One region of the Trichocoleus sp. FACHB-6 genome, then DNA from elsewhere that is predicted to be linked to it. Evidence: predicted binding sites of a transcription regulator. Region 1 holds the regulator's gene; each other region holds the start of a gene.
The links. The regulator NtcA, encoded in region 1, controls nitrogen genes in cyanobacteria. The targets are predictions, from matches to a motif close to TTTGTANNNNNNNNTACAAA.
Positions count from the first base shown of each region.

Region 2: a site for NtcA is predicted at 2,584-2,603, ahead of H6F66_RS10940 (ferredoxin--nitrite reductase). Genes of this name have one in related genera too.
Region 3: a site for NtcA is predicted at 3,070-3,089, ahead of rpoD (RNA polymerase sigma factor RpoD). Genes of this name have one in related genera too.
Region 4: a site for NtcA is predicted at 1,911-1,930, ahead of glnA (type I glutamate--ammonia ligase). Genes of this name have one in related genera too.

Region 1 covers NZ_JACJOY010000023.1:31,172-38,745, reverse strand. Annotated here, with positions in the region: gene H6F66_RS04340 (hypothetical protein) at 1-90, shown strand, start outside; gene H6F66_RS04335 (hypothetical protein) at 305-718, shown strand; gene H6F66_RS04330 (WG repeat-containing protein) at 914-2,023, shown strand; gene hisB (imidazoleglycerol-phosphate dehydratase HisB) at 2,113-2,754, opposite strand; gene fabI (enoyl-ACP reductase FabI) at 2,864-3,640, opposite strand; gene ntcA (global nitrogen regulator NtcA) at 3,980-4,651, shown strand; gene H6F66_RS04310 (DUF3084 domain-containing protein) at 4,760-6,370, shown strand; gene H6F66_RS04305 (pre-16S rRNA-processing nuclease YqgF) at 6,425-6,832, shown strand; gene H6F66_RS04300 (DUF3146 family protein) at 6,881-7,144, opposite strand; gene H6F66_RS04295 (GTP-binding protein) at 7,409-7,574, shown strand, end outside.
Region 2 covers NZ_JACJOY010000057.1:58,397-65,970, forward strand. Annotated here, with positions in the region: gene H6F66_RS10935 (nitrate reductase) at 1-722, opposite strand, end outside; gene H6F66_RS10940 (ferredoxin--nitrite reductase) at 808-2,376, opposite strand; gene H6F66_RS10945 (nitrate reductase) at 2,781-4,994, opposite strand; gene H6F66_RS10950 (nitrate ABC transporter ATP-binding protein) at 5,146-6,006, opposite strand; gene H6F66_RS10955 (nitrate ABC transporter ATP-binding protein) at 6,058-7,574, opposite strand, start outside.
Region 3 covers NZ_JACJOY010000027.1:52,401-59,974, reverse strand. Annotated here, with positions in the region: gene H6F66_RS05865 (glycoside hydrolase family 15 protein) at 1-1,162, opposite strand, end outside; gene H6F66_RS05860 (chlorophyll a/b-binding protein) at 1,326-1,481, shown strand; gene rpoD (RNA polymerase sigma factor RpoD) at 1,654-2,862, opposite strand; gene H6F66_RS05850 (polysaccharide deacetylase family protein) at 3,498-4,202, opposite strand; gene H6F66_RS05845 (hypothetical protein) at 4,268-4,768, shown strand; gene H6F66_RS05840 (hypothetical protein) at 4,871-5,641, opposite strand; gene H6F66_RS05835 (hypothetical protein) at 5,746-6,456, opposite strand; gene H6F66_RS05830 (alpha/beta hydrolase) at 6,965-7,574, shown strand, end outside.
Region 4 covers NZ_JACJOY010000021.1:2,083-9,656, forward strand. Annotated here, with positions in the region: gene H6F66_RS03595 (hypothetical protein) at 1-178, opposite strand, end outside; gene H6F66_RS03600 (hypothetical protein) at 292-630, shown strand; gene apcB (allophycocyanin subunit beta) at 786-1,295, opposite strand; gene H6F66_RS27520 (hypothetical protein) at 1,456-1,779, opposite strand; gene glnA (type I glutamate--ammonia ligase) at 2,110-3,531, shown strand; gene H6F66_RS03620 (methyltransferase domain-containing protein) at 3,784-4,845, shown strand; gene H6F66_RS03625 (YbjN domain-containing protein) at 5,070-5,570, shown strand; gene H6F66_RS03630 (biotin/lipoate A/B protein ligase family protein) at 5,673-6,428, shown strand; gene H6F66_RS03635 (hypothetical protein) at 6,433-6,633, shown strand; gene H6F66_RS03640 (site-2 protease family protein) at 6,887-7,574, opposite strand, start outside.

The sequences.
Region 1 (7,574 bases):
TCAGTCCAAATTCCCTTAGGAGCTTATAATGCCCAACCGATTACTGCTAGTCAAGCGCCTAGTCTATACAGAATGGTAAGCGCCGTTTAAACCCCTCTTAATTGTCAATGCCTTTTCTGGCGAGTTCTTGGGTAATTTGCATTCCACCCACCCTTCGACAGATGCAAGAATTCAAGTGTTGCTTAAGCTGGAGCAAGAAATGTCCTTTGTTAGGTGTTAGATGCTAAAGGGAGGATAAAGAATGAAGCACGATATTCGTTCTTATTCTCAACCAAAAATTAAAAGTATCAAAGGAGAAATATCCATGAATACCGAAACACCAAACACTACAGAAACCGCCATCGTATCAATTAGTCAAGATACGGAAGACCTCGTAAATGAAAATATGCCCCATGAGTCCGATGAGGTCAAGAATGAAACAAAGGCACTAATTGAGGCGATTAAAAAACGGGCGCAGGTAGAAACAAAAAATGCTACGGAGTTCACCCGCGATACTTATCTAACTGCGGTGCGTCAAGCACGGGAAAAGATTGAACACGATAAGCTGTTTGATCCCGACAGAATTGCTTACTCGTTTAAACTCATCCAGATGGATGCAGAAAAGAACTGGGAATCTATTGTTAAGGAAGTGTCAACGTTGGGCGATCGCTTAGCCGGAGCCGCCAAAGCAGCTTGGGATGTGCTGACTGCTCCTCGCACACCTTCTGACAAATTATAAAAAATCTGGGCGCATTACGTGCGCCCTTTTTTTTATGGTGAAAAACCAGTTTTCTAGAGAGAAAACTGGTTTTTGATGTGCGGGTTTTTCTTACCGACTATATTCTTTTGAGCTAAAATTTACAACTAACGTGCGATCTCATCTACTGAGTATGTGAAAATTGAGGTGAATGATTCGGCATACCTTTAAAGCCCGATGGTCGTTATCACTTTTGCTTTTCGCTACCAGCCAATTCGCAATTATAAAAACAAATTGCTTCAGCCTACTCTCCTCTTTCTGTTGGGATTAGCGGTAACTCAAATTTCTGGCTGTGAATCTATTTTAGGTTATCGTATCGGTCAAAACAAGTCTGGAGCAACTATAGAACGGATAACTAATTCGCCAATAGCCATCCCGCTAAAATTTAATTCAGCTAATGAATTTTCGCAAGGGCTGGCAGCGGTCAAAATAAACGGGAAATGGGCATATATTGATAAAAGTGGCAACTTCGTAATTCAACCGCAATTTTCCCTATCAGAGTCATTTTCGCAAGGGCTGGCAGCAGCAAGAATGGGCAGAAAATGGGGATATATTGATAAAAGTGGTAACTTCACAATCCAGCCGAAATTTGATTTAGCAGAGTCGTTTTCCCAAGGACTGGCAGCAGTAAAGATAGGCGGCAAGTATGGCTATATCGACAAGACAGGGAAAATCGTTATTCCACTGCAATTTGATGAAGCTAAGCCGTTTTCCCAAGGACTGGCGGCGGTAGAAATGGGCAGTAAGTACGGCTATATCAACAAGAGTGGCAAGTTCGTAATCCCCCTGAAATTTGATTCGGCTGAATCTTTTTCCGAAGAAATAGCACTTTTTAAAATTGGCGCAAAGTGGGGCTATATTGATCCGCAAGGGAAGGTCGTAATTCCACCAGAATTTGATGAAGCTAAACCTTTTTCCGAAGGGTTAGCGGCGATATCAATTGACAACAAATGGGGCTATATCGATAAGACGGGAGACTTCGTGATTGCGCCCCAATTTCATTGGGCTGGTAGCATTTACACAGGACTAGCGGGGATAGCGATCGCAGATCAGATTGGTTATATCGACAAGGCGGGAAACATTGTGATTGCACCGCAATTTAATAACACTTATGACTTTTCTGAAGGGCTGGTATCTGTAAAAAGGGGCAGCAAGTGGGGCTATGTTGATAAAACTGGAAAGTTTGTAATCCAGCCGCAATTTGATAGCGCTTTGCCTTTTTCTGAAGGGTTGGCGAAAGTAAAAATTGGCAACAAGTATGGCTATATTGCCAATCCCCTCAAGTAATACCCAGTAGATGCAGGAGAAAGTTCACTCTTGCGAAGCGCGATCGCAACCTAAGCTAATTCTCCCGAACTGAACTATCCCCTGAAAACCTACAAAACCCCTTTGGAACTGGGAATCGTACCAGCACGACGGTGATCGATTTCCATAGCCATACGAAGACTACGCGCAAACGCCTTAAAGGTCGCTTCGATAATGTGGTGCGAATTAATCCCATCCAACTGTCGGATGTGCAGCGTCATCTGGCTATGATTCACCACCGCTACAAAAAATTCTCGCACCAGCTGAGTGTCATAAGTCCCGACTCGCTGGGTGGGAATTTGTAAGCCATAGCTGAGGTGAGGACGACCAGAAAAGTCTAACGCCACCTGCACCAAAGCCTCATCTAAGGGGGCGAGGAAATTACCAAAGCGAACAATTCCCTTGCGATCGCTTAGTGCTTTCCCGAACGCCATTCCCAACGTAATCCCCACATCTTCGTTGGTGTGGTGGTCATCAATTTCTAAATCCCCTTTCGCGGCTACATCCAAATCAATCAGCCCGTGAGAGGCAATTTGATGCAGCATATGATCCAAAAAGGGAATGCCCGTATTGGCGTTGCAAGTCCCATTCCCGTCTAAGTTTACTGTCACCAAGACATCAGTTTCGCCCGTCTTACGTGCAACCGTAGCCGTGCGAGGTGATAAAAATTGTTCAAGGTGCGGAGTGGTGGAAACGCGATCGCTTGTCTGCATAGCAGATGCTCACTAACAAGAAACAAGTAAGTTTATTATTCTATGCTATCGAGCTAGGGAATGGGGTAAGTTAGATTCTTTCCCCAGTCCCCAATCCCCAGCCCCTACATCACATTCCCATAATCTCGTACCCAGCATCTACATACAGCACCTGACCCGTAATCCCACTTGCCAAGTCGCTGCACAAGAAACTAGCAGCATTTCCTACTTCTGTCTGAGTCACAGTTCGCCGCAGTGGTGCTACTTCCTCAACATGATGGATCATATCCAGAATGCCACCCACCGCCGATGATGCTAGAGTGCGGATCGGCCCAGCTGAGATTGCATTCACGCGAATATTAGCAGGCCCCATCTCCGAGGCTAGATAACGCACGCTCATTTCCAAGCCAGACTTAGCAATGCCCATGACATTGTAATTGGGGATCACCTTAACGCCGCCCAAATAAGTAAGCGTGACAATACTGCCGCCTTCTGTCATCAGTGGTTTCGCCGCCCCAGCCAGTTGAACTAACGAGTAGGTGCTAATTTCCAAAGCTTGGGTGAAGCCAGCGCGAGTGGTGTTGCTAAAATCACCTGATAAATCGTCCTTGTTGGCAAAAGCAAGACAATGGATTAAAATATCTAGCCTGCCCCACTTATCGCGGATGGCATCAAATGTAGAACGAATTTGGTCATCATTCTGAACATCGCAAGGTAAAAACAAACTGGGGTTGAGAGGTTCTACCAATTCGGCGACTTTCTTCTCAAAGCGTCCTCGGTCGTCTGGTAGATAAGTAACTCCCAAATTTGCACCAGCTTTGTGTAACTGCTGGGCAATACCCCAAGCGATTGAGCGGTTGTTGGCAATGCCAGTAACTAGGGCATTTTTTCCTGATAAATCTAGCATGATGTCAATTTTGAAGGCAATATTAGAGAATATCCGATTTAGGGCGGTAATTAAGATAGCTTGCGTCCGGATCGAAGCTTACTCAACATGACTCAAACTGCATCCCAGCTTATCAAACAGGTATTGTCAAGATATAGACATTTTCCTTAACAGTCTGATTTGCGCCGTGGGGTTGAGGCACTTGGAAAAACTTGGAGGATAAAAGAACTTTAAAATTATGTATCAAGCAGCACAAAAAACTGCCTAAGAGTCAGTTTATCAGTGTCTAAAGTCAGAAATTTCTCACAGTCGGTTGTAATTCCCAGAAGAGTTTCTAGGGCAGCAATAAGGATAAAGGAAGTGGTAGTGACGCAAGATAGACCGTTAGCAGCTGTGTTCCGTCAAATCGGAGGTGGGGCGTTTCCGCCAGTGGTGGAAACCTTTGATCGGGGCAAAACTATCTTTTTCCCCGGAGACCCGGCTGAACGGGTATATTTTTTGCTCAAAGGAGCTGTGAAGCTGTCTCGCGTGTACGAAGCTGGGGAAGAAATTACAGTGGCGCTGCTGCGAGAAAACAGCGTCTTTGGCGTACTGTCGTTGATTACCGGGAATCGGTCAGACAGATTTTATCACGCAGTAGCATTTACGCCTGTGGAGTTGCTTTCAGCACCAATTGAACAGGTGGAGCAAGCGCTCAAGGATAATCCAGAATTGTCGATGTTGATGCTGCGGGGGCTTTCATCGCGGATCTTGCAAACAGAGATGATGATTGAGACTTTGGCGCACCGGGATATGGGATCGCGATTGGTGAGTTTTTTGTTGATTCTCTGTCGAGATTTTGGCGTTCCAGGCCCCAATGGAATTACAGTTGATCTGAAGCTTTCTCACCAAGCGATCGCAGAAGCAATTGGTTCCACAAGAGTTACAGTCACCCGGTTACTGGGAGATTTACGCTCCGAGAAAATGATTTCTATCAATAAGAAAAAAATTACCGTTCATAACCCGGTAGCTTTGAGCCAGCAGTTCACCTAAAACATCTTTTGCACTGTCAGCTTTTGTTAATCAATAGTTGAAGTACCAGCGTCTATCATAAAAAAGCCTTTATGCTTAAGCTTGAGAGGTGATAGCTGAAGCTGGAAAATGGCCACCAGTGCGCTGGTCTTAATTTTATCGATTTTGGTATTGGGTGGTGCGATCGCCACCTTGGGCGATCGCATTGGCACTCGCGTGGGAAAAGCGCGGCTGAGTCTGTTCAATCTGCGTCCCAAGAAAACTGCGGTCTTAGTTACAATTCTTACAGGTTTGATGATTTCCGCCTCAACCCTGACGATCCTATTTGCCACCAGCAAGCCGTTACGCACAGGCGTGTTTCAAGTTGATGAAATTCAGCGAAAACTCAGAACCGCTCGTCGGGAGCTTGACGAAACTGTAGCCCAGAAACAACAAACTGAAAGCGAACTCTCCAAAGTTGCAGCCCAGAAACAACAAACTGAAAACGAACTCTCACTAGCCCGCACCGAGCAGCAAGCCGCCCAGAAGCGTCTGGATGCCATTAATAAGTCTCTGGCGGCAGCACTAGGCAGACAAGCCCAGACAGAGGCACAACTGAGTAAGACAGAGCGCGAACTTAAAAGCGTTGCGGCTAGCTTTGAGAAAACCCAGCAACAGCTGGAAAATGTTTCTGGACAAGCGGTAAATCTACGTTCGGAAATTCAACAACTCCAAGGGGAACGTCAGGAACTAATCAAGCAGCGCGATCGCGTAAAGGCTCAAATTACCCAACTCAAGGGCCAAGTTACTCAACGCGATCGCGAAATTGCCAAGCTTGACCAAGCCATCACAGAACGCGATCGGGAAATTGCCATTCGTGACCAAGCCTTGGCGGAACTTGATCAAAAAATTTCCAACCTGAGAAACAGCATTGACCAACGCGATCGAGAAATCGCCAAGCGAGACACAGCCCTCGCCCAACTTGATGAGGAAATTTCCGCACGAGATCAAGTAATTGCCCAGCGCGAAACTCGCCTCAAGGAAATAGAAAAACAACAAGCTGCCCTAGAGCAGGAAGTAGCAGACCTGGAACAGTATTACCAATCCTATCAAGCCTTGCGTCAAGGTAACGTCGCGCTCCAGCGCGGTCAAGTTCTGGCTTTTGGTGTCTTCCGCATTGTCGATCCCGCCGCCGCCCGTCAGGTTATAGATCAGCTTTTACGAGAAGCAAATCGCACAGCAATGAAAGCTACGCGACCTGGTAACAACAATAACAACAAGATGGTGAATGAGCGCGTAGTGCAAATTACCCAAGCCCAGGTAGACCAACTGCTTAACCAAATTAAAGATGGTCGCCCCTACCTGGTGCGAATTTTCTCGGCTGGCAACTACGTCCAAGGCGAAAAAGACGTACAAGTCTTTGCAGACGCGACAGTGAATAAAATTGTGTTCAGTGGTGGTGATATCATCGCCGCAACATCTGCCGACCCTTCAACTATGAACGACCAACAAATCCGGCAGCAGATCGATCTGCTCTTGGGAGCATCTCAGTTCCGAGCCAATCGAGCTGGAATTTTGAACGATACAATTCAGGTAGGCGACGGTCGAATTACCAGCCTGATTCGCTTTATTGAGAAGCTAAAAAAGTTCAAGCAGCCTATCGATCTCAAGGCGGTAGTGGCAGAAGATACATATCTCATAGGGCCGCTGAAACTGAATTTGGTAGTCGTGCAGAATGGAGAGGTAATTTTTAGTATGTAATCCCCAATTCCCAATTCCCAATTCCCAATTGCCAATTCCTAATTCCCAATTAAAATGATTTTAGGTTTCGATCCAGGGCGCGATAAGTGTGGTATAGCCGTGATGGGACTTGACCTGATACTGGATTATCATCAGGTGGTGCCAGCACCAGAAGCGATCGCAATCATCAAAAACTTGTGCGAACAATTCGCGATCGCTACTCTGGTAATGGGCGATCAAACTACAGCCAAAACCTGGAAAAAGAAACTTCAGACAGAATTACCTGCATCGTTGCCGATAGTCATGGTAGATGAGCGCTACAGCACTCTAGAAGCACGCGATCGCTACTGGCAAATGTATCCCCCAAAAGGCCTTTCTAGCCTCATCCCCAAAGGATTGCGCGAACCACCCCGACCAATTGATGATATTGTCGCCATCCTCCTCATCGAAAGGTACCTAAAAATACAAACAACTAATAACTAAGCACTACGGCTGGGAATCAGGAATTGGTAATCATCAACGGACCACTGGCTAAAGTTCTGCCCTGATAGTAAAGGCATAGTCTCCCCCAGGCTCCAACTGATAATCCTTCTGCTCTAAAAACCGCCCTAATGGTTCCAGAATTAGGGCGCGTCCCAAAGAAGGTGAGACCGACAACTCCCCCTGTCGGAAACACCAATGGAACTGCCACTCATACTGCGCCGCTGTAACTTCCCCTTTCAGAAAACCCTGTTGCCAGGACAATTGGGTAATTCGGACGTAGGCAGTGGTTTGAGGTAAACGTTTAGAACTCACAATCACTCAGCTGATTCAAATGCCAAAATTTCAGCAACAATACTAAACTTATGGCTACGCACGTGTAGATAACATCATTCTCACAGCTGACTTGCATTTGCCAAAACTCAAAAGCAAATACGCCCCTAGACATGGAAAGTGCCAGACTCGACGGGCAGTGACTAGGATGAAAGAAGAGTAACTCCAGGCAAGACAGTAGGTGCAATTTTGACTCGTTCAACATCTGACGCAACCCCAAATTCCAACCAGTCACCTTCACCACAATTGAACTACAGCGCTTTGGATCAAGAATTAGACAGCGCCATTTTCAGCTTTGATGATATCCAGGCAGAACTGAACTACAAAAAGGCGCAAAACGCCCTGCGAGACCTGGTAGGCAATTTGGATCTTACTTCCCAAGAACGGGCAGGACTGGAGTCCGAAATTGAGG
Region 2 (7,574 bases), on a different contig from region 1:
CCAATACCATTGAGTAGATCAATGTCTGTACCTGGTCGAATTGCCAGATGCAAATCTGCGGCTTCAGCTGTAGTGGTACGGCGCGGATCGACCACAATCATTTTGACATTCTTGTTTTGCTTGTGGTGTTTCCGCAGTCGGTTGAAGATAATCGGGTGACATTCTGCCGCATTGGAACCGATGATAAAGGCACAATCTGTTAATTCCAGGTCTTCGTAGCAACAGGGGGGTCCATCTGAACCCAAGCTGTAATAATACCCGGCTGTGGCGGAAGACATACACAGACGCGAGTTGGTATCAAAGTTATTAGTCCCCAAAATACCTTTAAAAAGTTTTTGGGCAAGATAATAGTCTTCCGTGAGGAATTGACCGGAACCATAGAGGCAGATTGCATCTGCACCAGAGGTGTCACGCACAGTTTTAATGCGACTTGCGATCGCATTTAAGGCTTCGTCCCAAGAAGCGCGACGGAAAGGTTCATCCAGGGAATCGCGCATCATTGGATACATCAGTCGATCTTTACTGATAGACTCTGTAACTGTGGCTCCTTTGACACATACCATACCCTGGCTCGAAGGATGAGCGCGATCGCCTCGAACTTTCCAGACAGGATTGCCTTTACTATCTCGATTCGTTTCCCGATTAGCTTGGGCTGGCGGCGAAACTTCTAAACCACACCCAACACCACAGTAAGGGCAGAGCGTTTTGATTAAATCACTCATATTCTTAGTTATTTGTTATTGGTAATTAGTCATTGGCTAATGGCTAAGGGCAATTAAGAATTACCTATTACCCATTAGCAACAAACTAATGACTAAGAACTAATGACTGCTTCGGTTTTGCCCCAAAGTGTTCAACCAACAAATCTCGCAGCACTGGCTTAAGATCGTCACAGGGAATCGATTTCATCACCCGGCTACCAAGTTCAGCTTCATAACCTACTTTCCCGCCCATCCAGATATCGACGGCTTCGACGACTTTGCCATTCTTGCGTCCTTTTGTTCCCATCAACCCAATATCTGCCACTTGCGGTTGACCGCAGGAATTGGGGCATCCCGTCCAGTGAATTCGTATTGGTTGAGGTAAAGTTAATTCGGCTTCCAATGCTTTTACAAAAGCCAAAGCGCGGTTCTTGGTTTCTATTAGTGCAAAGCCGCAGAATTGACTCCCCGTGCAGGAAACTAACCCGCGCATCAAGTTCTCTGGATTAACTGAAAAACGTTCTAAAATTGGTTCTTTTAAAAACGCTTCCATACGAGTATCGGGGATATTGGGAATAATTAAATTTTGCTCAACTGTAAAGCGAATTTCCCCACTACCATACACCTCGGCAATTCTGGCTAAGTCAAACATATCTTGGGCATACATCCGACCGACGGGAATATGTAAACCCACAAAGTTTAATCCAGGTTGCTTCTGTTTATAAACTCCGATGTAATCTTTCTTTTCCCACAGGAATTCATCTTTTTCAGCAGCCGATTGCAGAGGTAGAGTGCCACCAACTTCACCAAAGCGTTTTTCTATCTCTTCTCTAAACTTCTCAATTCCCCATTTATCAATCAGATACATCAGCCGCGACTTTTGCCGATTCGCCCGCAGCCCGTGGTCGCGGTAAACTTCTAAAATGGCTCGGCTCAAAGCCACCACGTCTTGTGGTGGAACCCAAGCATTCATAGGAACTGAAGCTTCGTAACGTTTGGGTGAGAACATCCCGCCGACGATGACATTAAAGCCGATGGTGTCGTTTTTGTAGGCTGGGATGAAACCGATATCGTTAAGTTCGGCGTGAACTGAATTGTCACGACAACCTGCGATCGCAATATTAAATTTTCTTGGCAAATTCGTAAACTCTGGATTCCCTTTCCCCATATTAGTGATCATGTCCTGCACCATGCGACACAATCCCCGCGTATCGATCAATTCATCTGGATCGATTCCTGCTAAAGGTGAACCCGTAATATTGCGAACATTGTCCACGCCAGACTGAACCGATGTTAATCCAGCTTGTTCTAATTTTCGGTAGATATCTGGTACATCTTCAAGGCGTATCTGTCGCAGTTGAATATTTTGCCGTGTGGTGATATCGGCGTTTCCCTCATCTCCGTAATGCTGCACAATTTCAGCCAAAACCCGCATTTGGTAAGCACTTAAAATCCCATTCGCCAGCCGCATCCGCAGCATAAATTTGCCTGGTGTCACTGTGCGGTAAAACAAACCCAAAACCCGCAACCGATAGTCTCTATCGGCTTCTTCCATCGCTTCCCAGCCAATCTCTGCTAAATAGTCTAGTTCTTGCTTTAATACCAGACCATCTTTTTCGGATTTAATCCTTTCAAATTTGTTTTGGGTTGGTGTTGCTTCGCCTGCATTTGTCAAATTTTCAGATGATTCGACGGTTGCTGGGGAGCCGTTCGCTTCCACCTGAGCTTTACCTACCTTTCCTGGTACTTCGGTTGCTTCCGTCATAAGTTTTAGCCTCGTTGCATATTATGTCTCTAGCGAGCGCACGACTCGCCTCAACAGCTATTTATCGGACAATCTAGTCAGATTTTTATCTAACCTTATGCCCTCTTATGCCAGGAATCGGTAGACTTTGTTACAGAAGATGCCTATTTACCCAGAACCCCACCTTTTGAAATATTTATAATTTTTTAACTCTTTCTTTTGGAAGATTGCTAAAACTCTCTTTAGAGGTGTGCTTCTTTTCCTCAGCGCCCTCAGCGGCTCGGCGGTTCGCTTTTCCACCAAAAAGGACTAATTTTTCACAAATTTATACCAAGCTAAACTCGTGAAGAAAAAGCCGGAGATTTAGTGTCACAACGCAAATAACCTCCCTCAGATTTTTCGGCAACAACAGGTACAAGTTGCACTGCACAAGCCTTTAATTCTGGTTGCAGCGAGTCGGGACAGGATATGTGATGAGTTAGGGCATTAGCTTCTGCTTTGTCTGCCCAAAGTGCGCCCCAGTGCATTGGGACAAAGACAGTTCCGGGGGAAATTGCTTTTGTTACTTTAGCTGGAAAACGAGATGTGCCGCGACGACTTTGCACTTCCACCAAATCATTCTCCTGAACATCTAAATTGGCAGCATCGCGGGGATGAATCTCAATAAATGGATTCGGGTGCATCTGCTTGATTTTATCAATCCGTCCCGTGCGGGTTTGGGTGTGCCAATGGCCGTAAAGTCTGCCTGTAGTGAGGACATAGGGATAGTCTGGATCTGGTGGTTCTGCCAAACCGCGTGAATGGTATGCCCCAAAACGCGCCCGTCCATCAGGCGAAGGAAAGCGCCCATCTGTATACAATCGCTTCACAGCCGGGAGTCTAGATTCCTTTTCCTTTGGGAGGGGCCATTGTAGCGGGCCTTGTGCTGCTAGTCGTGCGTGACTGATGCCACTCATATCGCAGACGCGATCGCGTGTTACCTGAGCATATTCGTCATAAACTTCAGCTGAGGTAGAGTAAGGAAATTTGTCGCCAAAGCCCAGCCGCCGTGCTACTTCCACAAAGATTTTCCAATCGGCTTTCGCTTCACCGGGAGGAGTACGAAACGCCTTACATAAAGTGACAACTCGCTCAGAGTTAGTCATTGTCCCAGTTTTTTCGCTCCACTGCGCCGCAGGAAGCAAGACGTGAGCAAATTCGGCAGTTTCGGTGGGGTAATATGCGTCTTGGTATACCGTAAAAGGCGATCGCATTAACGCTGCCTTAGAACGTTCTAAATCGGGTAAACTCACAGCAGGGTTAGTTGCCGCAATCCAGAGCATTCCGACATCGCCAGTTTCCAGACCCGTGATGATGTCCCACGCCGCCAAACCTGGAACAGGCGAAATCTGTCCAGCGGGAAGTTGCCAAAATTCTTCTAATTCGGCACGATGTTGGGGATTTTTTACCACTCTATAGCCTGGTAGGATGTGGGAAAGTCCCCCAGTTTCCCGTCCACCCATCGCGTTTGGCTGACCTGTCAGGGAAAAAGGGCCGCTCCCCGGTTTACCAATCTGAGCAGTCATTAGGTGCAGATTAATAATAGTCCGTACCTTGGCAGTCCCTTCCGAAGACTGATTCACGCCCATCGACCACATAGACAGCACCCGCTCAGAATCAGCCCAGTAGTGAGCAGCTGTTTCCAGTTCTTTTACGGATATGCCGCACCGTTTGGCGACAACTTCCGGCGGATAGTGCTGAATCACCTCAGCATAAGCCGGAAAATTGGAGGTGCATTCGTCAATAAAAAAAGTATCAATTCTGCCCCAACGCATCAACAGGTGGGCGATACCGTTGAGTAAATCAATATCAGTCCCTGGTTTTATCGCTAAGTGTAAATCTGCTGCTTCCGCTGTAGTGGTTTTTCTGGGATCGACCACAATCATTTTCACCTTGGGATTTTTCTTGTGGTGTTTCCGCAGGCGGTTAAAAATAATTGGGTGACATTCTGCCGTGTTGCTACCGATGATAAAGGCACAATCGGTTACATCTAAATCTTCGTAGCAGCAGGGAGGGCCATCGCTTCCAAAGCTCTGAGAATAACCTGCCACGGCGGAGGACATACACAGCCGCGAATTGGAGTCAAAATTATTAGTACCCAGACACCCTTTAAGGAGTTTCTGAGCAACATAGTAATCTTCTGTTTGCAGTTGTCCAGAGCCATACATACAGACGGCTTCTGGCCCTTGAGTCGAGAGAACGGTTTTAATCCGACTCGCCACGCGATCTAAAGCTTCTTCCCAGGAGGCGCGGCGGAAGGGTTCGTCTAGGGAGTCGCGCACCATTGGATAGAGGAGCCGGTCTTTGGACAGAGACTCGGCAACGGTTGCACCCTTGACACACACCATACCCTGACTGGAAGGGTGAGTGCGATCGCCCTGCACTTTCCAGATGGGAGTTCCTTGACTATCCCTATTTACTGCTTTACCTGGTTGTGCTGGAGGTGAAACCTCCAGTCCGCAACCAACACCGCAGTAAGGGCAAAGGGTTTTTGTCGTGTCAGTTGTCATTAGTCTATAGTTTATTGCTAATGGCTAAGCAGTCCTAGTTTGATGAAAAAAACGAACTGCTGAGGCGCAGAGGGCGCAGAGTAAGAGAATTTACAACTCCTGCAAGGATTGCTATTAGCTATTAGCCATCCATCCTGCAAATAGCCAATGACTATTCATCGTCATGAGCAAATCGGTTATACAAGAAGTCTAAGGCGTAGTTACGCAAGTTGTAGTATTCAGGATTTTCCATAATCTGGGCGCGGTTGCGGGGACGGGAGAAGGGAATATTCAAGATTTCGCCGATTTTAGCTTTTGGGCCGTTGGTCATCATGACTAACCGATCTGCTAGAAACAGCGCTTCGTCGATGTCGTGGGTAATCATTAAGACTGTTACCCGATGTTCCCGCCAAATTGTCAGGAGTTCTTCTTGTAATTCTTCTTTGGTGATGGCATCTAATGCGCCGAAAGGCTCATCTAAAATCAGAACTTTGGGGCGTATGGAAAGGGCGCGGGCGATCGCTACCCGCTGTTTCATCCCGCCAGATAGTTGCGTTGGCTTTTTGTCAGCGGCTTCGGTGAGTCCCACCATCGCCAAATGTTCTTTGACGATGGCGACTTTTTCTTTGTGGGGTTTGTCTGGGAAGACGGAATCTACTGCCAAATATACGTTATCAAAGGCAGTCATCCAGGGCAGGAGACAATAGTTTTGAAACACCATCATCCGATCTGGGCCTGGTTCGCGAATTGTCGCAGTTTGCAGGCGCACTTCCCCATGAGTTGGCTTGTTGAAACCTGACACCATGTTTAACAGTGTGGATTTGCCACAACCAGAGTGACCAATCAGGCAGATAAATTCGCCTTCGTAAACTGTGAGGTTTACCCCATCCAGAACGGTGCATGGGCCTTGGGCAGAAGGATAGACTTTGGAGACATTCTCAATTACCAAATACGGGTCGCGGTTGATGACCGGACTAAAGGCTGACGGCTGCGGACTGACTGATGAGGTGTTGCTGTTGTTTACAGTTTGCATGAGAAGGATGGGGATGAAGGATTACTAATTGTTTTTGCCATCAGCCATTAGCTATTTACTAATAACTAATTGGTCGATGTTGATTTCTTCGATGATGGTTGGGCGCTTAATTTTGACGCTGTTGAGGTATTGCAGGGGGTCGTCGGGGTTGAAAGTTGTTCCGTCAAACATTTTGATCGGTTCGCGATCGCGTCCAATATCCGTCAACTCTAATTCCCGTGCCGCTTGCCCATAAACGTCCACGCGCCGCACCCGTTCTGTAACGTCTAACCAGTTTTTCGGGAACGGAATAATCCCCCATCGTGCCAGCTGAGTCATCACCCATAGTCCTTCCTCCCGTTCTGGGAAGTTTGCCTTGTCAACAAAGAATTGGTTGTAACGCAACATCATCTCAGGTTCTTCGCCTGTCCCGCGATCGTAGGGGTCGATAAAGCCGGGACGAATATGTTCGGCGGCAGCGCCTACATAATCAGGCTTACAAAGTAATTCCAGAACTTCTTCTCGATGGCGGCGGTCATCGCAGTATTCGCAAGCTTCCAGCAGCGCTTTAATTAAGGCTACGTGGGTTTGGGGGTATTTATTTGCCCATTCTTCCTTACATCCGAGTACCTTCTCAGGATGTCCAGCCCACAGTTGCATATCTGTAGTGATGACAAAGCCTAAACCTTCCTGAACGGCGCGAGAGTTCCAGGGTTCGCCGACGCAGTAACCATCAATATTTCCAGCTTTGAGGTTGGCTACCATTTGCGGGGGCGGAATCACTGTGAGGTTGACATCTCGATCTGGATCTATCCCAGCGGAAGCCAGCCAAGAACGCAACATCAGATTGTGCATTGAGGCTGGATGCACTACCGCGAAATTGTAAACTTTGTCAGGATTTTGGGCGATCGCTCCTTTTAAGTCTGCCAGAGTACGAACGCCTTGATTGTATAATTCCTTACTTAAAGTAATTGCGTTGCCGTTGCGGGATAAGGTCAATGCTGTACAAATTGGTACTGGCGGCTTTCCCCCACCACCCAAAGTCATTGACATCGGCATTCCGGCGACCATTTGGGCAGCATCCAGCCGTCCCGTCCCCACACCTTCTGCGATCGCTTTCCAGCTAGGTTCGCGGTTTAAGGTGACTTCCTCTAACCCGTGTTTGGCAAAAAATCCTTTTTCCTTCGCCACCACCAAGGGGGCGCAGTCAGTTAAAGGAATAAAGCCAATTTCCAGATTTACTTTCTCCAACCCGTTGCGGGAAATTGCCATAGGTGCCTGTATCTGGCGCTTCTTGGCTTTTTTCTGCTGGTTGAGGAAGTAAATCATCTCGTTCCGCAACACGTAGTAGCTAGGATGATTCACCACGTCCATGCGCCTGCGGGGGCGGGGAATCGACACATCCAGAATTTGCCCGATATGCGCTTCCGGGCCATTGGTCAGCATCACGATCCGGTCTGATAGCAACAGCGCCTCATCCACGTCGTGCGTCACCATAATTGAGGTAACGTGGCTTTCCTCGCAAATTTGCATCAATTTTTCTTGCAAACCGCCGCGTGTCAGTGCATCCAGCGCCCCAAAAGGTTCAT
Region 3 (7,574 bases), on a different contig from region 1:
TTTCCGCCTCTATTTTCTCTCTCGGCACATAATACAGTTCAGGTAGCAACCCCAAACCTTCCTGTTCAATTAACAGAGACTCTAAACACTCTTGGTAGTCTTTAACTTGTTCTGTGTCTCTGTGAAACAAGCCATCCAGCACCAAATAAGTGAAAAATAAAGGCCATTCGCACTCAATATGCTCAAACTGTTGCAATTCCCAAGGTTCATAGTGCAAGCGGCTGGTATCTTCCAAAACGGTTTGGTGTCCATCTCGCAAAAAGCGTTTGCAGCCATAGCGTCCTTCCAGCTTGTCAATAATTTTCTGGCGGGTGCGTTCCACCAGTTCCATATTTTCCACCGCAAAGGCTGGGAAACTAATTACACTCAACAATGCTGCATCAACTTCTTTTGAGCTAGATTCTCTTGGCAGCAAGGATTTCAGCGTCATCCGGGCGCGAGCGATTTCATCAGGTAAGACGTGGATAACCGAAGCCTGAGAACCGCGTACCCCGAATAAATCCAACCCGCTAATTGCTTCTAAGGCGGCTTTTGCCATTCCCACCGAACTTGCGTTCAGTTCTGGATTCCCCCGATTAATTTTATTTCCTCGTTCCCAAATTCCATAATCGGGTGTTCGGTATGCGCGACCAATGTAATACACCAGATTTTGCACGAAGTTAACTTCATCTATGCAGTAGATGATGTGTAACCCGGATGCTGTCATCTGCGCCAGCATCAGCAAAAACAGGGAGGTAGCATCTAATTGCAAGTGTCCCCAAGCGTCATCGCCGACGACAACATCGCCAGAACTGGTGTTGTATTTGGCGTGCAGGCAGTCTAGCAGGGATTGGCTTTGTTTAAAACTTTCTACCTTGTGGCTTTGGCGCATCATGCAGAACAACAGCCCCCGCATCAGCTTGACCACGCTTTGTTCTAGTTCGTAGGTGCGTCCCCCATCTTCATCAACTTTGCGGTAAGCCAGCGCCAATCCCCAAACCGCGAGAATGCTATAAACGTTGTCTCGCACCCAAGCGTCGGTATAGTCGCCGTGGGCGTTAATGGCGGTACTGGCGGGTAATAGCCCGGTTATCGGATTTTGACGGTTGAGAATGACTGCTGCAATCTGCTGATAATAATTATCTAAGCGATCGCTTAGCAGTTTGGCGGCGGTTAGCGACATATCATTTTGCAAGAGTGTGACGGAAGCAGGCCCAAGTGCCTTATATTTTCGCACCAAAGTCAATTTTCATCCGCAAGCGGAGCAGATTGTTGCGCGATCGCCGATCTTTAGTTACATTAATTTACATAATGTAACCAAATTTTATTCCAGTCAGTATAAAACTATGCAAACTCAAGATCGCAACGATGTAACGAAGGTTGGCTTTACCCCTCAAGCTGAAAACTGGAACGGTCGTCTGGCGATGATTGGATTCCTCGCTGCTGTAATTATTGAACTCACCAGTGGTCAAGGTGTACTTCACTTCTGGGGCTTAATGTAATTTTTCAGTCTTCTTAACCTCGGTCAATCTCAATTCGCTGGGTGTTTCTTCGGAAATATCCAGCTTTTTTATAAAATATGGTGTTTTTGAATATCTGTAGAGTTATTGTTAGGAAAAAAAAGCTAAGAAAATAGGGTGGGCAATGCCCACCCTATTTGCTCAAAGCTATTGTTTAGCGAATGTATTCTTTGAGGATGCTGTTGCGGTTGGGGTGGCGCAACTTGCGGAGGGCTTTCGCTTCGATTTGACGGATTCGTTCGCGGGTGACGTTGAAGATTTGACCGATTTCTTCGAGGGTCTTCATGCGTCCATCATCTAAGCCGTAGCGCAGACGTAAAACGTCGCGTTCGCGGGGGCTGAGAGTATCGAGGACGCTTTCTAAGTCTTCCCTGAGCAAATTTTTGGAAACTTGATCTTCTGGGGTTTCACCATCAGCTTCGATGAAGTCTCCCAGTCGAGAATCTTCTTCTTTGCCGATTGGCGTTTCTAAGGATATCGGCAATTGGGCAGATTTGGCGATGAAACGCAGTTTCTCAATGGTCATCTCCATTCTCGTAGCAATTTCTTCTTCAGTGGGTTTGCGGCCCATTTCCTGAGAAAGGAGTTTGGTGGTTTTCTTGATGCGAGAAATGGTTTCGTAGAGGTGAACAGGTAGGCGGATGGTGCGAGATTGGTCAGCGATCGCTCTGGTTATTGCCTGACGAATCCACCATGTAGCGTAAGTTGAAAACTTGTAGCCTTTCTCGTGGTCGAATTTCTCAGCGGCGCGAATCAATCCCAGACTGCCTTCCTGAATCAAGTCTTGGAAAGATAACCCGCGATTCATATATTTCTTGGCAATCGAAACCACCAAACGCAGGTTTGACTGCACCATTTTGTCCTTAGCGCGGCGACCTACATAGAGGCGATGTCGAAACGCTGGTAGGCGCTTTTTAACCTCTTTAGACCACTCTTCTTGTTCTGGTTCTCTTCCTAACTGAGTAGTAAGTTGTTCCCAGACTCGCTCAGATTTCAGTACCCCTTCAGCCCACTCTATATCTTGGGGTTCCCGCTCTAGATTTTCGATCAATTGCTGGCGTAAACGTTCCAATTCCAGCAAATCTGCAATTTTCCGAGCAAGTTCAATTTCTTCGTCGGCGCGTAGCAGGCGAATCCGACCAATTTCTTGTAAATATAGGCGAATCGAATCCTCTGTATAGTGCTTCTTTTTAGTTTGCACCCGACGACGGGATCTGGCTACCTTACCAGGCTTACCGTCTTCTTCATCCGGTGCCACGTCTACAAATTCTTCATCTCGATCCGCTTCTTCGTCAATTAATAGCTCTAACATTTCGCTGTCAGGCTGAATGATGATTTCGAGTACGTCGTTGGCCTGGGTCATGCCTAATTCCTCATGCTCCTTCAGTTAAAGACCAGAAGATGGTGTGGTTAATCTACAAACAAGTTAGTCAGTGGTATAGTTTGCCAGCATTCAAAGGTTGCTCACTGACTAGGTGAGAGAAAGAGAGAATACATTCCTCGCAACGCCAGGGCGAACTTAAAAGCGTTGGGGTAGGTGTTAATGCTGGATATGTTCAAGACCTTTCCGATTGTAGCCTCTCTTACAAAAATTGCACGTTTTTTGATTATTTAATCCTGCAAATATGAAATTAATGTCTGGCGAGCTTTTCCAAATGGATAATGCAATTGGAATTGATGCACCCATCATGCAGCCCATCTCCTTGAACTAATTTTTACAGGATTTGCTCTTACTTACTCGCTTTCTTGAGAAAACAAGCCAGTTTTTCGCTGCCTTTCTATCAATTGGCCGCTTTTCCAGCGTCAAAGGATTGGCGACAATAGCACTAAGCAGTAATGAACGTGCAAGCCAAAACTACGAGAAATTGTCCTTTTATCTTACGTTAAGCTCAAATATAACTCCATACTATTAAGCTTTATAGGTCAGCGGTTGAGACAAATGGCTGAATTCTATTCAGTCATTCTAATCAACTGGGACTAAATGTGACATCTAAAACATCAATATATATTGCAAAATCCGCATTGACCACTCAATTTGGCTTGTTGCCACAAAAAATCAATGGTGACAAACTGGTATCCTTGCTGCAATAGTTGGGGAATTAGCTGGCTAGTGGTTTGGGCTACGTCTTGTCCACCGTAGTAGCCATCGTGCAGAACAATCACTGAACCATTGCGAACTTGCCGCAGCACCCGCTCTACGACCAGGGAAATTCCTGGACGCACCCAGTCTTCCGGGACGACGCTCCACATGACAGGTCGATAGTTCCACTGGTGCAATAAATCTAAGGTTTGGGGTGTAAACAAACCGTTGGGGGGCCGGATATCTCGGATGTAGCGTGAATCTAGTTGACAAGCTTTTTGGATTGCCTGTTGGGTGTGTTCTATACTTTGCTGGAGTTCCGTTGGGCTGAGTTTAGGAAAGGCGCGATGATCGTATCCGTGTAATCCAATCCAGTGGCCCCGGTCGTAGACTTCTTTAGCAACTGTTGGGTAACGGTTGACACAGGCACCGAGCCAGAAAAAACTAGCAGTGATGCTGTAGCGGTCTAGCACTTGTAACAGCTCTCTGGTGTACTGAGGATGGGGGCCATCATCAAAGGTGAGAGCGATCGCTTTTGAATTTGCAGCACCCGACCACAGACAGTTAGGAAAGGCAGGCTGAAGAATTCGGTACACAATAGGAAATAGCGGAGCCAGCTGCATTTAGTCTTTTAAATTGGTGTCAGCATACAGTGAGTCTTAAAGGTCAATTTTTACAACAAAAGCAAATTTTTGCCACCGTCACACGATTTTTTCTTTTGGTTGCTCTTGCTGGGTGCAGCACTGTAACTACCAGCCAGTATGAAGCAACAGCGCGGACTACTTTTACTTGGAAAGTTCACTACTTTACTAATCCCAGCCGCAATCTAGAGCGAATAGAAACTTTTGGCTCTACTTCTTTGCTCAACCGCAATGGCGAGAAACCAGAAGGAGCGGTTATTGGCCCTCATGAGCGGGAACTTTGGTGGGCGGCTCTCCCGCCACAACCGACGCTGGATGAAATTGAACAGCGACAACAACCAGGCGAACAGACAAGTACACCTGGTCTGTTGCGAGATGTGGACTACCAGATCACCTATCGCTCTGGCAACCAGACGGTGACGTTGCCGACGAATTACGATGTTTATCGGGAGGTTGTGAAGGCATATCCTTCCCAGACACCTTTAGAGCTAACTTTGGGAATCAACGATGCTTCAGTGGAAAAAGCTGAACCCAAGTTTGAAAATTAAAAGTGAAGCATCCCCGATGTAAGCCATGTGCAACTTTCTTTATAGTGTGATACTCCCAACCCAAGGGACAATTGGGGAGCTAAGAAAAAGTTGCACATCCGGTCAATTTTTAATTCTTAATTTTCTGGCAGAGCTTTTCACAGTGATGGGTATCTTTAACGGCTGACTGGCTTTAGTTAGCTGCTGTGATTCCAGCTCTTGCAGACCATCAAGAATTGCGTCGCGGATGACAGCTTCCGGCTCTCGACTCAACATCAGGCGAAAATATTCGGCGATGGTACGTTTGCGATCGCGCTCTAACCGAGCATCTGTTACTAAAGCGCTCAGTTGACGAACTGCAAGCAAACGCTTCAGGGGGTCAACCTCTGTTAGTTCCGTTAACAGATGGTTCAGATTACCTTCTTCGCGATTCACTTGACGACTAATAATTTGCCACACCAACAAAATGAGAGTTAACAGGGTGCCTAAGCCTTGAAGAATCGCACCAGTTGCAATCCAGGGGCTATCTGAGTCTACCCAGATGGAAGCAGCCATGTAGGTGCTGAAGGTGGCCAGTCCGCCGCTACCAACTGCCAGAGTTAATTGACGATTGGAGCCGCTAAAAAACCGTTGCATACTTGACCAGTGTACTTGCCAGTCCCATTCCTGCATCAAGTAAACCAGCAACATTACCAACACACCAGCGCAGGTAGCCAGCAGAAGCTTCCAGTTCCAGAAAAGCATTGCCAACATAAATGCGATCGCCAGCAGCCAGCCTCCTTGCGACAACCTTGCTTGAGGAAACCGCTGGAAAAGTGCCAACTTTGATGGTTTGTGCGACGAGCTTTCAATGAGGTTAGCGATTTGCTGCCGCCATTTAGACGCCTGTGCCACGGAGATTTCCTGCTTAAGTCAGATAGATTATATCTAACCTACTGGCTCTCTCGATAAGTTTTTTCTCAGTGGAAGGTTCAAACGTGGGAACGCTAACTTATCTCTTAGAAACCAAAGCTTAAGTCATCGACGGTTAGCTGACCGTCAAAGGCGTAGAAAGTAATCCGACTGATATCAGGTACGTTTACGCTCAGGAGCGTGTTGGGAGGGATTGGGGAGTCAGTTCCGGCGAGATTTGGCCCAGGTATCTCGGTGCGGGCGAGGAGTTTATCTTGGGCGTCAAAGGCAGATAAAATAGTTCGCTGAGAACTGGTGGTAAAGCCGCTGACAAAGCGTACTGGATACTCGAAAAACACTTCTATCAAGCCGTTTTTCGGCGCACCCATGAGGACTGTGGTGCCAGACTGAACGGGAAAGGCAGGGTTTGAGGGTTGGAGAGCGATCGCGTTTCTAAAGGTGACTCCCCATTGTTGAAACTGACGTTCCACTACTTCAAAGCATGTCAAATCTTCCATGTTGAGGCGAACGCAGGTAGGTTTTTTTACCGGAAAGCCGAAATCAGACTCTAACGGCTTTGCGCCAGCAGAAGCGACAACGGTAGCAGCGTTGAGAAAATCAGCTGTCGCTGATGCTTCAAACTCGCCCACTTCATCACACACAGGACTGTATTGCTTTGCCATAACACTATGTAAACGCCCTTTTTCAACAACCGGATTGCCTTTAACTGCATCTAGCACTGGACACTGGACGATGATTTCTTTCTGGCTTTTCAATGGAAGCGACGACCTTAAACTACCAACTCTCCTTGTGTTCATCCAGCCTCCTTGACTCCCAAAGCATTTTTTATATTGCCATCCCAATTAATGCTTCTTGGGCGAGTCGAAAGATTCCGCACTTTAAACTTCCTGATCCGGAAATGATGGCAAATGTTCCATTCCTCAACGTTTGCTGGTGGCTACTCGTTTAAGCGTAGCTGAAAGTCTACATAAGTACGGAAAAATGGGGTGATGGGTTTTACCCCCTACCGTTAAAATTATCTCTGATTTTTTCCGGTTTCGCATCCGTTATCTAGCTGATGTCTCCGAACTGCCACAGATGTCAAACTAAGGCGCTATTAGTTTTTTTTACTTAATACGGCTATTTTTCGGGTGAGAGAACCACTTACCAAATCTTTAAACAGACGAGGTTTGGTTTTAGAGTTTCTTGGCATTTCTATCGACTGTGTGGATTGGGGAAGTTCTTCATGACTAATCACCATTCCACAGCCAGAGGTTTTGCTAGACCTAAATCGGCGATGATGGCAGTAGATAGGAGGTTTGTCCCATGATTCAGCCACCAGGATTTGAACAGCACTCAGTTGTCACCTCGTTGGGAAGAATGGTGTACTACACTAACGAAGGGGAACCGTGGCGGTCAACAGCTGCCACCAGTTTGAAAGAGTTGCCCACATTGGTTTTCCTGCATGGCTTTGGTGGAGGCTCGTCCGCTTATGAGTGGTCGAAAGTCTACCCAGCTTTTGCTACTGAGTATCGAATCTTAGCACCAGACTTAATTGGTTGGGGTAGATCCGATCATCCAGCCCGGAATTACCAAATAGATGACTACATCAACACGATTATCGAGTTTCTGGAGCTGACTTGTAATAGCGCAACGCCTGTAATTGCGTCTTCGCTCTCGGCTGCCTTTACAATTAGAGCTGCGATCGCTCGTCCCGATTTATTTAAGTCCCTGATTTTGACGACAGCGGCTGGGTTGTCTGACTTTGGCGAAAATTACACGCGCAGCTTTTTTGCCCAGCTCGTCAGCACACCCATTTTAGATAAACTAATTTACAGCACTGGCGTTGCTACCAGCGGCGGTATCCGCAGTTTCTTAGAACAACGCCAATTTGCTCAGAGCGATCGCGTTTACGAAGAAATTGTCAACGCCTATC
Region 4 (7,574 bases), on a different contig from region 1:
TTTGTTTATTTATCTGTGGTTCTGCAAACCGCAGACTACCACCATTTTTGCCATCCAAATTTTTTTCATCAATCCCGCAGGAATCTCCCTGTAAGCCATAATCGCCCATAAATCGAAACTCCACGACAATAGCCGCCGATTCCCAACTTGTTTGGGCGTTCGGATGGCAGGTTGACATGGAGCGGGTAGGTATGTGTCTCACAGGAAAGCTTTTTGAAGGTTTTAATTTGAATGTGACTTTCAATATACTACACTTGTATTACTATGTCCACATCTTTAGGAGAAAAAATCATGCGTACCTTACCACGCACCTCGACAACAGAAATGGAAGTCACCAGCATACGCCTAGAAAGGGAACTCAAGGAAGAACTCAAAGAACTCGCAGGACATCAAGGATATCAAGCGTTGATTCGAGATATCCTCTGGAACTACGTGCAGCAAAAATCCGATGAGTATAAACCCAAATTTTCCCGGTCTGATATTCGAGCCAGCGTTCCCGCCACAGCGCAGCAGGAAGAACGCTGTGTACTGACAGGCAAGTTTATCCGACAGCATGAGCCAATGCTGTTAGGATACACAACACATGGGGATTTGGTGCCGTTAAGTGTCGAGAGTTTAGGATCGAGATAGGCTTTTATTTGGTTCAAAAAGCTACATAAAAAAGCGATCGCGCCTTTCCCCAATACAAAGGAAAAAGTGCGATCGCTCCAAAAAGCAAGTGGAAGGTTAGAAGGTTACAGGTTATAACCTCCAATCCTCCATCTTCTAAGCTTCAATCTTCTAGCTTAAACATCCTGTTCGCTCAAATCGCGAGTCATATGGTCAAACGGCTGATCTACAAATCCAGTATTTTCCACCCCAGCCGCTGCTACCTGCTGCTTCACAATATCCTTCATTATCTGGATACCGCGCACAGTCGGGCCAATAGGCACACCCAAGGAATTGTAGGTTTCCCGCAGACCTTGTAGCACTCGCTCATCCAGCACATTCGTATCACCCGCGACCAACGCATAGCTGGCATAGCGCAGATAATAGTCCATATCCCGCAGACAAGCCGCATAACGGCGAGTCGTATAAGCATTTCCACCCGGTCGAATCAACTCCGGCAATTCTTCAAATAGCTGGGAACCAGCTTGCTTGACAATCGATGCTGAATTGGCATTGATTGCCGCAGCCGCTTGGACTCGTGCCGTACCTGTCTGAAAATAAGACTTCAGCGAATCGACGGCATTACGATCCAGGTAACGACCCGAAACATCGTAATTCTTAATCAGGTTTGTGATTGCGTCCCGCATGATATTACTCTCCCAACAACAAGCTCTATAGATGATTTTCTATCACTCAGGGTGCTGTTGCCTACCCACTACCAACGTTGTAGTTTACAACACTCAACACTTCCCTGAGCATATTCTCATCTATTAAGCATCCCACAGTGTTGATGCGTGCGGTGCTTTCTTAGTGGGCAACTTTTGGAAGAGAGCAACTGCGATATGCCAGCGACCTTGTGCTGCTGTTTGGAGACTGGGAAGCTTGCGATCGCACTTTCCGACTCCCCACTGCTTTCAACCAGCTGACATTCATACCTGCTGCTGGCACCAATGTCAACTCTTCTGGATAGCGTGGTTGAGGATCATTAACCAACCAGATTGGCGGCACCATCATCGGGTCATATTCAGCAATAATATCTACAACCCCAGGACGCTGCTTTAGCTCTACCCGCGTTCCTGATTGATACTGTAGTGCTTCTTGCTGGTCAAAATCCTTATTTAATTTAAACACCACGCTTCCCCCGCCTAAAAAGTAGCTTTTGATACTGATTAATTATAATTATGATGCACATAAGAGATATTTGTAAATTTTGCTACAATTTTTAACTTTTTTCAGATTAGTGGCAAATCAGCACTCGTAATTTTGTATACTACGATACAAATTATCCGGAAACCTATCTTTAGGATGTTTCAGTACAAGCATTGCCTTCTGTCGGAAAATTGCTTGCCCTCGATCCAAGTTTTCCCCTTGACTTGGCGATCCACCACCCCTGATGATCGTTAGACCGTTTTTTTTGGCTTTCCAGATTTGAGCCAGCATAGAAATTAAGGAGTCCGCCAAATGTTCCAGAACCCGCAAGAGTTCCTAAATTACGTTAAAGAAAAAAACATCCAGATCATTGACCTAAAGTTCATCGATATGCCGGGTATCTGGCAGCATTTGTCGGTGTATCAAAACCAAATCGATGAAAGCAGCTTCACCGAAGGCGTACCTTTCGATGGCTCAAGTATTCGAGGTTGGAAAGCCATCAACGAATCAGACATGGCGATGGTGCTTGATCCAACAACTGCCTGGATCGACCCGTTCATGGCAGAGCCAACTTTGAGCGTAGTCTGTAGCATTGTCGAACCCCGGACAGGCGAACCATACAGCCGCGACCCCCGGACGATTGCCCAGAAAGCAGTAGATTACTTAATTTCTACCGGAATTGGCGATACCGTCTTCATCGGCCCAGAAGCTGAATTTTTCATTTTTGATGATGTTCGCTTTGACCAAAACCAGCATGAAGGCTATTACCACGTAGATTCCATCGAAGGGCGTTGGAATTCTGGTAAAAAAGAAGAAGGTGGCAACCTCGGTTACAAGCCTCGCTACAAAGAAGGTTACTTCCCCGTTGCCCCGACCGATACCTCCCAAGATATGCGGACGGAAATGCTGCTGACGATGGCAAAGTGCGGCGTGCCAATTGAAAAGCATCACCATGAGGTTGCTTCGGGCGGTCAGTGCGAACTCGGTTTCCGCTTTGAAACTTTGATCAAGGCAGCTGACTCTTTGATGACGTATAAGTATGTGATCAAGAACGTTGCCAGGAAATATGGCAAAACCGTCACCTTCATGCCGAAGCCAGTATTTAACGATAACGGTTCCGGGATGCACACCCACCAGTCTATCTGGAAAGATGGGCAACCGCTGTTTGCAGGCGATAAGTACGCTGGTTTGAGTCAAATGGCGCTGCATTACATTGGTGGCTTGCTCAAGCACGCACCCGCACTGTTGGCGTTGACTAACCCCACAACCAATTCTTACAAGCGCCTAGTCCCCGGCTTTGAAGCACCCGTAAACTTAGCTTACTCGCAAGGCAACCGTTCCGCCTCCATCCGGATTCCTCTATCTGGCACCAATCCCAAGGCGAAGCGCTTAGAGTTCCGTTGTCCGGATGCCACCAGCAATCCCTATTTGGCTTTTGCTGCGATGCTCTGTGCTGGTCTAGATGGTATCAAGAACCAAATTGACCCCGGCCCTTCCCTGGATGTTGATATCTACGACCTCAGCCCCGAAGAGTTGAGCAAAATTCCTTCCACCCCAGGTTCTCTGGATGCAGCACTCGAAGCACTAGAACACGATCACGCTTTCTTAACTGAACCGGGTGTGTTCACAGAAGACTTCATCAATACCTGGATTTCTTACAAGCTGGATAACGAAGTTAACCCAATGCGGTTGCGTCCTCATCCTTACGAGTTCGCCCTCTACTACGATTGCTAATTTTCTCGTTCTCGTTTCCAGTCTCCGACCGGGAACGAGAAAACCAAATCTAAAGCGCCACTCTGACGGGTGGCGCTTTTTTTTGCTGTCTCACCAAGGACAGATCGAAACTGAAAAAACTGAGCTACGATAAAAAATGTATCTTTACAAAACTAAATAAACCTTCTCATCGTTTTATACTCATCCCAAGTTAGAAAGCGCAAATCTTCAATCGCTATGCAGTCCACCTCCAAAATTGACCAATTAATTCCCATTCCTGACAATCTCGCCAAGCTGACCTATCAAACTTTTCAGCAGGGAAAAAGTTACTTTGGTCTAGCTCATAAAGCCTTAACTACACAGCTGCTGAACCTAATCTCTCCTCGTGTTGAGATAAAAAGTAAACCTGTTCCGCCAGAAGTTATACCCAAACTTCAACAACGGATGAATCAGATTATCGAAGCAGACTGGCAGGATGCCGAACGGGGCGTATATCCCCAGAGTGTGCTGTTTGATAATCCTTGGTCAGATTTTTTCCGCTACTATCCCGTGCTTTGCCTGGATACGCTGCAAATTTGGCAGCGCGCAAATCAGAAGCGTTATCAAGAGTTTTCGCCAGACATTGCGATGGATGGTTATCCTAGCTACTATCTGCAAAACTTCCATCATCAAACTGATGGCTACTTGAGCGATTGGTCAGCAAATCTGTATGATTTGCAGGTGGAAATTTTGTTTGGTGGCACAGCAGATCCGATGCGGCGGCGCATTCTCGCTCCGTTGAAGCAAGCACTAAAAGCTTTTGATTCAACTCCACCACAACAAATTCGCATCCTTGATGTGGCTTGCGGAACGGGTCGCACTTTGAAGTTAATTCGCGATGCTCTGCCGAAGGCATCCCTCTTTGGTGTAGATTTGTCGCCTGCTTACTTGCGTAAGGCAAATCAACTGTTGACGGAAAATCAAGGGGAATTGCCGCAACTGTTACAGGCGAATGGGGAAGAGTTACCTTATGTGGATAACTATTTCCATGCGACAACGTCTGTTTTCTTGTTCCACGAGTTGCCAGCGGCGGCGCGTCAGCGGGTGATTGAGGAATCCTTCCGGGTGACGCAACCGGGAGGAGTGTTTATTATTTGCGACTCGATTCAGATGAGCGATTCTCCAGAATTGAAGCCACTGATGGAAAATTTTCACGAAATGTTCCACGAGCCGTATTACAAGCACTACATCACTGATGATTTGGTGGAAAGGTTAGATAAGGCTGGGTTCACGGACATTACCACTGAGGTTCACTTTATGAGCAAGTATTTGATCGCGAGAAAGCCACTGGTATAACGATAGTCTCGCACTATGGTTGTCTCCTGGGGACGCGATCGCTTCCTTCTCTAGCGTTCCCAGGCTCATCCTGGGAACGAGTTATGGGGAGGGGAGGTATGAGGCTCGCCCATTCAAATTTCAGAAACTTAAAAAAAACTAATCTATTGGGGTGTCCTCAAAGCGTCCCTCTAGACGATAGAGTTGGTCTAAGCAAACCGCAAAACTCATAAGCAGAAGGTTTTATGACCACCAAACAGCCTGCTACCGAAATTTCCACTCAAGGACTTTCAACAGAGGATCTGATTACCAACGAGCAGATCGAGGATGCAACGGCAGTGAATTATGTAGATGTGATTCAAACTGTCATCTCCAGCTTGGATCAGGACGACACCGCGATGGTGAGTCAAGGCGAGGAAAATAAATACCTCTGGAAGTTTAAGTACGGTACTGCCGAAGTGTTTGTGCAACTCACTGGCATCACCGATGATGATACGTTTACAGTTTGGTCTAATGTACTGAAGCTACCTGCCAAAAACGAAGCGCAGTTAATGCGGAAACTACTGGAAATGAACTGGTCTGAAACGTTTGAATCGCATTTCGGTATTGTAGACAACCAAGTTGTTGTGCTTTCGTCTCGCACTGTGGCAGAGCTTTCTCCGGGAGAAATTTCCCGCGCTATTACCATTGTGGCGACTATTGCAGATAACAACGACGAACCTTTACAGGCTGAATATGGTAGTTAGTCATTAGTCAGTGGTCATTAGTCAAAAGCTAGTAGCTAATTGGTAATCTCAAAAACAAGATGGCAATTAGCTACTACGAATACTTCAATGGACAACTGACTAATGACTAATGACAACTATTGGCGTTTGATTCCCTTGCTGCAAGCGTCAGGTTGCGTCCAGATGGCTATCGACCGATGGTTATTGGAGCAACACCAGCTGGGACGGCATCCGCCAGCTTTGCGCTTTTATACTTGGTCTCCAGCGGCAATCTCGCTGGGGTATCACCAACTTCGATGGCCTGCATCTTGGCAGCAGCTAAATGCAGGTGGTGTGTTGGATTTGGTGCGTCGTCCGACTGGCGGACGCGCTGTGTTGCACCAAGGCGATCTCACCTATATGGTTGTTACTTCAGGGTTGGCTGGGAGTCGCCTGAAGGCGTATGAGGCAATTTGTGAGTTTTTGATTCAAGGATGGCGATCGCTTGGCTTAGACTTACACTACGGTACAGCTGGGCGTGGCTACATTCACAATCCGAATTGTTTTGGCACCGCCACTGGTGCTGATTTAGTTACTGTTGATGGTTATAAGTTGATTGGTAGCGCTCAACTGCGGCGAGGCAATGCTATTTTACAACACGGTTCGATGCGTTTGTCTCCGGATGCTGAGTTGTTTAAGCAGGTGTTTGGCGAAGTTATGACACCGATAAAGTTACCCTTTTCTCAGCAGGGAAATACGCTGATTCAAACTGTTGTGGATGCCCTAACTGTAGCAGCGGGTAATTGTTTCGGTGTTGAGATGGTGATGCAGCCTTTATCTGATGCAGAGTGGCAAGAAATTTTAGCGCACTCCAGTACAGATGTTATAGAAAAAAAGTAAAGTTATGAATCTCCTACGCCGCACAATTGTAATTGTGGGAACAGCTACTGTGTTGGCTGGACTACCTTTAATTATCTATGAACCACTACAAACACCTATTAATCACATGAGTGCTGAATACTTCTATAAACAGGGAATGGAAAAGGCTGGCATAGGGGATTATGAAGGAGTAATTGAGGATTTACAAAAAGCGGCGATACATTAATTATTGGCAAAAATTTGTATAATTCGTTAATGATTATACAGCAGCAAAAAATCATCTAAAGCTAATGTTTAGAGTTAGTATGTTAGCTTCTTATTATTCAACTTTTCTGAGATATTAACAAAAAAAGATTGGCTACATGGACAAAACTAGTAAGGTAGTTATTGCTTCGTGTTAGTGACGTTTGAGCGGAAGCTGAGTTATATCGACAAGTCAGGAAAGATAGTTATTCAGCCGTAACTTGAAGTTAATGGTGTTAGTCTTGGAGGGTTGCTGCTTTAGCGATCGCATTCAATTGTAAACTCGCCGGATAGCTAGCTTCTGCTTTGACGCGCTTGATGTCTGCATCGGAAATTGCCAGATTTAGTTTGGCGGCTACCGCACGCACAATATCACCTCTGTCAATAACGCCAGCAACCGCGCCTGCGGGTGAAAGTACGGTAATTCGATTTAACTGTTTGGCTTCCATAAAGTTAATCACTTCCGCTATGGGTGTCTTTTCTTCAACTGTGGCAATTTCTGTCAGCGGATGTACGATACTCTGTAGGGTTTCGGTTTCCCAACGGCTGCGTTCAATGAAGTGCAAATCGTCAACTGAAACTAAACCGCGATAGCGACCTTCGGAAGCTGCAAAGTAAACGGGGAAGTGGGAAGCTTCTAAAATGTATCCGTCAGCAAACTGACGCAAGGTCATGTTAGCATCCACAACTCGGAATTCCTGTTGCATAGCATCTGCTGCTATTATCTGTAGCAAGGTTTCCTGTAAGGTAGACATCCGCTCGTAGGACGTAGCGTTGCGGATGCCAAACCAGCCGAGTAAGCCAATCCAGAAGCCATTGAACCACTGATCATTGAAAGCAATAATTGCCATCCCCAATGCGATCGCGCCCCATCCTAAAACTAAACCAAATTTAGCTGCCCAACGCACGCCTTGAAAGCGGTTT